Regions from separate parts of the Variovorax sp. genome, predicted to be linked through region 1. Evidence: riboswitches for the same ligand, from Rfam matches in the RefSeq annotation. Region 1 holds a riboswitch; the other holds the start of a gene.
The links. A riboswitch is a leader RNA that binds a small molecule or an ion and turns the genes downstream of it on or off. The one in region 1 is predicted to bind S-adenosylhomocysteine.
Positions count from the first base shown of each region.

Region 2: linked by a shared signal. The riboswitch ahead of metH (methionine synthase) and the one ahead of ahcY (adenosylhomocysteinase) in region 1 are both predicted to bind S-adenosylhomocysteine.

Region 1 covers NZ_OZ257247.1:77,015-81,431, forward strand. Annotated here, with positions in the region: gene ACQY8B_RS00365 (hypothetical protein) at 1-2,106, opposite strand, end outside; S-adenosyl-L-homocysteine riboswitch at 2,299-2,368, shown strand; gene ahcY (adenosylhomocysteinase) at 2,436-3,875, shown strand; gene ACQY8B_RS00375 (TlyA family RNA methyltransferase) at 3,886-4,417, shown strand, end outside.
Region 2 covers NZ_OZ257247.1:4,953,373-4,957,789, reverse strand. Annotated here, with positions in the region: gene ACQY8B_RS23155 (lipase secretion chaperone) at 1-688, opposite strand, end outside; gene ACQY8B_RS23150 (esterase/lipase family protein) at 705-1,661, opposite strand; S-adenosyl-L-homocysteine riboswitch at 1,849-1,924, shown strand; gene metH (methionine synthase) at 2,004-4,417, shown strand, end outside.

The DNA of each region.
Region 1 (4,417 bases):
AAGCGCGCCGCCGGTGGCCGGGCTGCGCGCGCCGACCATCGCGAACAGCTTGCTGCTCTGGCTCGAGAAATGGAAGGTCGAGTTGGGGAACCCCACCGCCCGCATGTTGATCGGGCCGGCGACACCCATGGAGCCCAGCGTGGCGTTCAGCGTGCCCGCCGTGCCGTCGGGAAGCACACGGGTGCGCGCATAGCTCGATGCGTCGACGGCCGTGCTGCCCCAGCCGCCGTTGGCGGCGCCGCCGCGCGCGGTGACCGTGGGCCAGGCCGCGCGTTCGGGCAGGCCGATGCGGAACACCGACGTGGTGGGCGTCGAGGGCACGACACCGGCCGAGAGATAGACGTTCTCGTTGCCCACCCGCGCGATCGCGAAGCTGCCGTGGTCCAACGGGTTCGCCACGTTCACGATGTTCCAGGTGTCGACGGTGGCGCCCGGCGACACCGTATAGGTCAGCAGCGTTGCCGCGGGGCAGGTGTCGATGCGGTAGATCGTGCTGTTGTTGCACAGGTAGAGCGTGGTGCCGCCGCTCGCAACCTGGATCTGCGTGATCGACGAATCGCCGGTGGTCGCAGTCAGGTTGATGCCCAGCCGGTTGTAGACGCCGTCGAGCGCTGCCTGCGTCTTCACCAGCGCGCGCGATGCCACGAAGGGCCGCACGCCGTAGCTCGCCGGCGTGACCTGCGCAACCGCGAACGGGAACGATCCGACCACCGTGTCCGCGGCCAGCCGGAAGCGCGCCGTGTTCACCGGGCTCGTGATGCGGCTGCTGTCGAACACGAAGCTGCCGGCCTCGGCCGTGTCCTCGGCGAAGCTGCCCGAGGCGACGGTGCCGGCTTCGTCGGTCATCTCGTAGCGCTTGCTGTCGAGGTTCAGCGCCAGCGTCTGCCGCGTGCCGTTGGTGGCGTAGACCTTGTAGCGGCCGTTGCGCGCATCGGGCGCCGCGCCGGGGTCGATCAGGTTGAGCTGCAGGTAGCCCTGCGTGTTCGGGTTGCGCGCGCCGACGAGCACCGAGAGCAGGCCGTTCTGCATGGCGAAGTACTTGCTCGTGCCGCTGCCGTTGACGAGCCGGATGCCTTCGGGCTGCTGCGCAAACGTGCCGCCCACCGGCATCGTCAGGCTGCCGTAGGTGCCGTCCGTGCCGGTGGACGTGCGCACCGAGTTCGCGGTGTCGATCAGGTTGCTGCCCCAGCTGCCCGTGGTCGACGCGCCGACACCTCGAGTGGTGGGCCAGCCGGAGGACTCTGGCAGGCCGATGCGCATGAACTGCATGGCCGGCGCCAGGTTGACGCCCCCGGCGAGATAGACGTTCTGGCCACCGATTCGCGCCATGCGGAAGTTGGCGACGTCGCTGCTGTTGGTGACGTTGGTGCCGACCCACGTGTCGTCGGCGCCGGCCGCTACCGCATAGGTGCGCTTCGAGGCTGCCGGGCAGAGATCGATCTTGTAGATGATCGCGTCGTTGCACATCTCCAGCACCGTGCCGCTGCCCGAGAGGCGCATGGCCAGCAACGTCGAGTCCTGCGCGCCGCCGGGGCTGCGCGTCACGCTGAAGCGGTTGTAGGTGCCGTCCAGCAGCGCCGCGGTGTTGACGAAGTCGCGCGCCGCCACGAAAGGCTGCGCCGCGTAGGCCGCGTAGGCCGCGGGGCTCGAGTACGCCGTCTGGAACGGGAACGCGCCGACGACAACGTCCGCCGCCACGCGAAAGCGCGCCGTGTTGGCGGCCGTGGTGATGCGGCTGCTGGCGAAGACGTAGGTGCCCGGCTCGGTGAAGTCTTCGGCGAAGGTGCCGGCCTCGGCCGCGCCGAGGTTGTCCGTCATCGTGTAGCTGCCGGCGTCGAAGTCGAGCGCCAGCTGCTGCTGGGTGCCGTTGGATGCATAGACGCGGTAGGTGCCGCTGCGCGCGTCGGCGCCGGCCAGTGCGGCCTTGCTTGCCCGGGCCGCCGGCGCGGACTCGGGCGTTGCCGCCGGGGCCTGCGCCTGCTGCCCGGCATCCAGGCCCGCCAGCGGCAGGCCGCCGCCCGCGCCGCCACCACTGCTGCCTCCGCCCCCGCAGGCCGCCAGCAAGGCGGCCAGTCCACAACCCGCGAGATATCTCGTCATCCTCATGTTGAGCCCTCTTCTTTGTCTGATGGGCCCGGCAGCGAGCCGGCTGGATACTGAACCGAACCTGAGCAAATCGTAAAAAGCGGGGGCTTTAACGTTGAGGCTGGCAAATGTCAGCCGAAGACGGCAGAAGATGGTCGAAATTGGTGCAAATCCCCGAGGTTGGCGCGGCCGCTCGCCCCGTCTACAATGCCCCGTCCCGAGGAGCGTTGCAGCGCCGCCAGGCGTGAGGCTCGGATCCACATCGCAACCACGCTCACCCGCTGTTCTCGCGGTGAGTCCTTTTCCCCGAACGCAGTGGCATCTTTCAAACCAGTTTTGTTGGAGTTCTCATGAGCGCTGTTCTCAAGCCCACCCCCGTTTCGACCGCCGACCAGGCGATCGCCGACCTGTCCCTCGCTGCCTGGGGCCGCAAGGAAATCCGCATCGCGGAAACCGAAATGCCCGGCCTGATGGCCATCCGCGAAGAGTTCTCGAAGGCGCAGCCGCTGAAGGGCGCGCGCATCACGGGCTCGCTGCACATGACCATTCAAACGGCCGTGCTGATCGAGACGCTGCAGGCCCTGGGCGCCGAAGTGCGATGGGCCTCGTGCAACATCTTCTCGACGCAGGACCACGCCGCCGCCGCCATCGCCGAAAAGGGCACGCCGGTGTTCGCCATCAAGGGCGAGTCGCTGAAGGACTACTGGGACTACACCCACGCCATCTTCGACTTCGGCCCCAAGGGCTCGAAGGGCGAAGGCCCGAACATGATCCTGGACGACGGCGGCGACGCCACGCTGCTGATGCACCTGGGCCAGCGCGCCGAAAAAGACCAGAGCGTGCTGGCCAACCCGACCAGCGAAGAAGAACGCATCCTGTACGCCGCCATCAAGGCCAAGCTGGCGGTCGATTCGACCTGGTACACCCGCAAGTCCGCCGAAATCATCGGCGTGACCGAGGAAACGACCACCGGCGTGCACCGCCTGAACGAAATGTCGGCCAAGGGCACGCTGCTGTTCCGCGCCATCAACGTGAACGACTCGGTCACCAAGAGCAAGTTCGACAACCTGTACGGCTGCCGCGAGTCGCTGGTGGACGGCATCAAGCGCGCGACCGACGTGATGATCGCCGGCAAGGTCGCTTGCGTGGCCGGCTACGGCGACGTGGGCAAGGGCTCGGCACAGGCGCTGCGCGCGCTGTCGGCGCAAGTGTGGGTCACCGAGATCGACCCGATCAACGCCCTGCAGGCCGCGATGGAAGGCTACAAGGTCGTGACGATGGAATATGCAGCCGACAAGGCCGACATCTTCGTGACGACCACGGGCAACAAGGACGTGATCACGCACGACACCATGGTCAAGATGAAGGACCAGGCCATCGTCTGCAACATCGGCCACTTCGACAACGAGATCGACGTCGCCTCGATCGAGAAGTACGAGTGGGAAGAAATCAAGCCGCAGGTCGACCACATCACCTTCCCGGACGGCAAGAAGATCATCCTGCTGGCCAAGGGCCGCCTCGTGAACCTGGGCTGCGGCACGGGCCACCCGAGCTTCGTGATGTCGTCGTCGTTCGCGAACCAGACCATCGCCCAGATCGAGCTGTTCACCAAGCCCGACGCCTACGAGGCCGGCAAGGTCTACGTGCTGCCCAAGCACCTCGACGAGAAGGTCGCCCGCCTGCACCTGAAGAAGGTCGGCGCCATGCTCACCGAGCTGACCGACGCGCAGGCCGCCTACATCGGCGTGGACAAGAACGGTCCGTACAAGCCGGACACGTACCGCTACTGATCGACAGCGCATGCGCGCCGATCAATTGCTGGTGGAGCGCGGCCTGGCCGCGTCGCGTTCGCAGGCCGTGCGGCTCATCGCCGGCGGCATGCGCTGGCGCGACGCGGGCACGAGCGACGCGTGGCGCAACGTCGCCAAGAACAAGGACGAAGTGCCCGAGTCGGCCGAGCTCGAGCTGGTCGACGCGGCCGAGGCGCGCTATGTGTCGCGCGGCGGCCTCAAGCTCGAAGGCGCGCTGGCCGCGAGCGGTGTCGATCCGGCCGGCAAGCTGTGCCTCGACGTGGGCCAGTCGACCGGCGGCTTCACCGACTGCCTGCTGCAGCGCGGCGCCACGAAAGTGGTGGGCGTCGACGTCGGCCACGGGCAGCTGCATGCGAAGCTGCGCGAGGACGAGCGCGTGGTGCCCATCGAGGGCGTCAATGCGCGCGCGCTGTCGCCCGACGACCTCGGGGAAGAGGGCGAGTCGCGCTTCGACCTGATCGTGGGCGACCTGTCTTTCATCTCGCTCACGCTGGTGCTGCCGGCGGTGGTCGGGTTCCTGG
Region 2 (4,417 bases), 990 kb from region 1:
GGCTCGCGCCTCGTGCTTCGAGCGCGGCGGTCTGCTGCATCACGTCGGCATGGGCGACGGCTTCCTTGCGCACTTCGCGCTGTTCCGGCGACAGCCATGCCTGCTCGCTTCGCACCAGGGCGGCGGTGCGCTGCTCGGGCGTCAGGGCAGTGTTGGCGAGCGCTTCCAGCTTGTCCGCCATGAAGTTGTCCTGCCGGATCTGATCGCCGAACAGGCCTTCGATTTCCTCGGGCGCGAAGTACCGCCGGCGCATCGCCTCGCGCGCCTGCAGGGAGCGGCGCAGCTGCGCTGGGTCGCCGGGCGCGGGCGGCGGCATCGAAGTCAGGGCCTCCTGCATGTCGACATAGCGCTCGAGCAGCCCGAGCGCGCGCACGCGCCAGTCTTCGCGCAGGTACTTGGCGAGCAGGGCGGGGGCCTTGGCCATGAACGCGGCCTTGTTGTCGGCCTGCGCCTCGGACAGCACCTGGTCGAAGACTGAGATGAGCGAGCTGTTCAGCAGGGCGTCGGGTGCCACGGCTGCCGCTGCCGGCTGCGCCGGTCGTTGGTCGGGGCCTGCCGTGGCGGTGGTCGCCACGGCAGGCCCGCGCCCGGCGGCGAAGGGGCTGTCTTCGTCGGGGAGGCTCGCGAGCCAGCCGCCGCCGACCGCGATCAGCACCGCGCCGCCCGCCGCCCAGGGCACCCACCGCATTTCCACGGCCGGCGCCTCAGAGGCCCGCGCTCTTCAGCCGCGCGGCCTGGTCCTTGAAGATCTCCGGCACCTTCTTCTCGTAGTACGGGAACTGGCTGCCGTAGGTGTTGCCCAGCACCTGGTTGACCTCGTCGAGGTGGTTCTGGCGGTAGTCGCCCAGGTGGGTGCCGAGCCGCGTGGTGCAGGTCGCGAGCAGGCCGTCGTTGTCCTCGCCGAAGAAGGCGAGGGTGCCCAGCGCCGACAGCGGCGCGTCGCTCAGGTCGAACAGGCTCAAGCCGGTCGACACGCCCGCCCACGAGTAGTAGCGCACGCCGTTCACCACCGCCGCGCCGCTCTTCACGTTGCACGACGAGCCCTGCGCGGGCCGTCCCTGCGGGAACTTGGCGTCGAAGGCCGCGCCACCGGCCGTGGTCAGCGAGGCCAGCGCGTTCAGCGGCACTTCCGGCAGCTGGCTCGGGTCCTTGCCCGAGAGGAAGCCGATCACGTTCGTCAGCAGCCCCACGGCCTTGACGACCACGCCTTGCGCGATGCCGCCCTCGGGCAGCCTGGCGAGCAGGTCGGCCACCTTGGAGCCGCCGTTCGCGCCGCCCACCGAGGTGACCGACGCCACCATGTCGGGCGCCACCGCCGCCACGTAGCGCACCGTGGGCGCGCCTTGGGAATGGCCGATCAGGTTGAACTTGAGCGTCGGGTTCTTTTCCAGCGCGCGGATGGTCTTGAGCTCCTGCAGCAGCTGCTCGCCGCGGATCTCCGAGGTGTTGGTGCCCGAGACCTGCGCTACATACACCCGCGCGCCGGCGCTGGCCAGCTTGTCGGGAATGCCGTAGAAGTAGTCGACGCCCAGCAGGTTGTCGAAGCCCAGCAGGCCGTGGACCAGCACGATGGGGTATCTGGTCTTCGCCTCGTCGGAGGTCGCCCGGGCGGTCACCAGCGTCGAGCTGCCACTGGCGGCCGCATGGGCCATGGGGGTCATCGCCATCGTCGCCGCGGCAAGCCCGCAGCAAAGAACCACATTCCACTTCATGGCCATCCGGCACTCCCTTGCGTCGGTTGAAAAAACGAACGTTCGTTCGAAAACGGTGGCCGCATTCTGTGGATGCGGGCGGGAATGGAAACTGGGGTTTTCCCCGTGGCGGATTGAATCGCCCTAAAATGCTCGCCTTCCCAAGGAGCGTTGCAGCGGCGGGCCACATCGGCCGGCCGTCAGGCTTGGGGCGACAACGACGCTCGCCTGTTCGACTCTTCCGCAGGTGAGGCCATGTCCCAGATTTCCGCTCCAGCTACCCCCGATTCCGCCCCCCTGGCCCCCCCGCCCATGAAGCTGTCCGGCCTCGAACCGGTCGCCATCGGCGAAGGCACGCTGTTCGTCAACATCGGCGAGCGCACCAACGTCACCGGCTCCAAGGCCTTCGCGCGGATGATCCTGAATGGCCAGTTCGAAGAGGCATTGGCCGTCGCGCGCCAGCAGGTCGAAAACGGCGCGCAGGTGATCGACATCAACATGGACGAGGCCATGCTCGACAGCAAGGCCGCCATGGTGCGCTTCCTGAACCTCATTGCCAGCGAGCCCGACATCGCACGCGTGCCGGTGATGGTCGACAGCTCGAAGTGGGAAGTCATCGAGGCGGGCCTGCGCTGCATCCAGGGCAAGGGCATCGTCAACTCCATCTCCATGAAAGAGGGGGTCGACAAGTTCAAGCACGAGGCCAAGCTGGTCAAGCGCTACGGCGCCGCCGCCGTGGTCATGGCCTTCGACGAGAAGGGCCAGGCCGACACCTACGCACGCAAGGTCGAGATCTGCGAGCGGGCCTACCGCATCCTGGTCGACGAGGTGGGCTTCCCGCCGGAAGACATCATCTTCGACCCGAACATCTTCGCCATTGCCACCGGCATCGAGGAGCACGACAACTACGCGGTCGACTTCATCAACGCCGTGCGCTGGATCAAGGAGAACCTGCCGGGCGCCAAGGTGTCGGGCGGCGTAAGCAACGTGAGCTTCAGCTTCCGCGGCAACGACCCGGTGCGCGAGGCGATCCACACCGTGTTCCTGTACCACGCCATCAAGGCGGGCATGGACATGGGCATCGTCAACGCCGGCATGGTGGGCGTGTACGACGACCTGGAGCCGACCCTGCGCGAGCGCGTGGAAGACGTGGTGCTCAACCGCCGCCCTGACGCCGGCGAGCGCCTCGTCGAGGTGGCCGAGACCGCCAGGAGCGGCGCCAAGGACGACAGCAAGAAGCTCGAATGGCGCGGCACGCCCGAGAACCCGGTGCACGTCAACCAGCGCCTGTCGCACGCGATGGTGCACGGCATCACCGACTTCATCGTCGAAGACACCGAAGAGGCCTACCAGCAGATCCTTGCCAAGGGCGGCCGCCCGCTGCACGTGATCGAAGGCCCGCTGATGGACGGCATGAACATCGTGGGCGACCTGTTCGGCCAGGGCAAGATGTTCCTGCCGCAGGTGGTGAAGTCGGCGCGCGTCATGAAGTCGGCCGTGGCCCACCTCATTCCCTACATCGAGGAAGAAAAGCGCCAGGACGAGGCCGCGGGCCGCGACGTGCGCACCAAGGGCAAGATCATCATCGCCACCGTGAAGGGCGACGTGCACGACATCGGCAAGAACATCGTCACCGTCGTGCTCCAGTGCAACAACTTCGAAGTGGTGAACATGGGCGTGATGGTCCCGTGCCACGAAATTCTCGCCAAGGCGAAGGTCGAGGGCGCTGACATCGTGGGCCTGTCGGGCCTCATCACGCCCAGCCTCGAAGAAATGCAGTACGTGGCCGGCGAGATGCAGAAGGACGACCACTTCCGCATCAAGAAGATTCCGCTGCTCATCGGCGGCGCCACCACCAGCCGCGTGCACACGGCGGTGAAGATCGCGCCGCACTACGAAGGCCCGGTGGTCTACGTGCCCGATGCCTCGCGCAGCGTGAGCGTGGCGCAGTCGCTGCTGAGCGACCAGGCGACCGCGTACATCGACGAGATCAACGCCGACTACGAGAAGGTGCGCCACCAGCACGCCAACAAGAAGCAGGTGCCGCTGTGGCCGCTGGCCAAGGTGCGCGCCAACAAGACGCCGATCGACTGGTCGAGCTACACGCCGCCTTGCCCCAAGTTCATCGGCCGGCGCGTGTTCAGGAACTTCGACCTGACCGAGCTTGCCAAGTACATCGACTGGGGGCCGTTCTTCCAGACCTGGGACCTGGCCGGTCCGTTCCCCGCCATCCTGAAGGACGAGATCGTCGGCACCGAGGCCGTGCGCGTGTACGCCGACGGCCAGCGCATGCTCAAGCGCCTGATCGAAGGCCGCTGGCTCAGCGCGAGCGGCATCGTCGGCTTCTGGCCCGCCAACACGGTGAACGACGACGACATCGAGCTCTATACCGACGAGACGCGCAGCGAAGTCGCGCTCACCTGGTACGGCATGCGCCAGCAGACCGAGAAGCAGGTGATCGACGGCGTGATGCGCCCGAGCCGCTGCCTGGCCGACTTCGTCGCGCCCAAGGCGAGCGGCCTGAAGGACTACGTGGGCGTGTTCGCCGTGACGGCCGGCCTGGGCGTGGAGAAAAAAGAGAAGTACTTCATCGACGACCTCGACGACTACTCCGCCATCATGCTCAAGGCCCTGGCCGACCGGTTGGCCGAGGCCTTCGCCGAGTCGCTGCACCACCGCGCGCGCACCGACCTCTGGGGCTACGCCAGCGACGAGAGCCTGAGCAA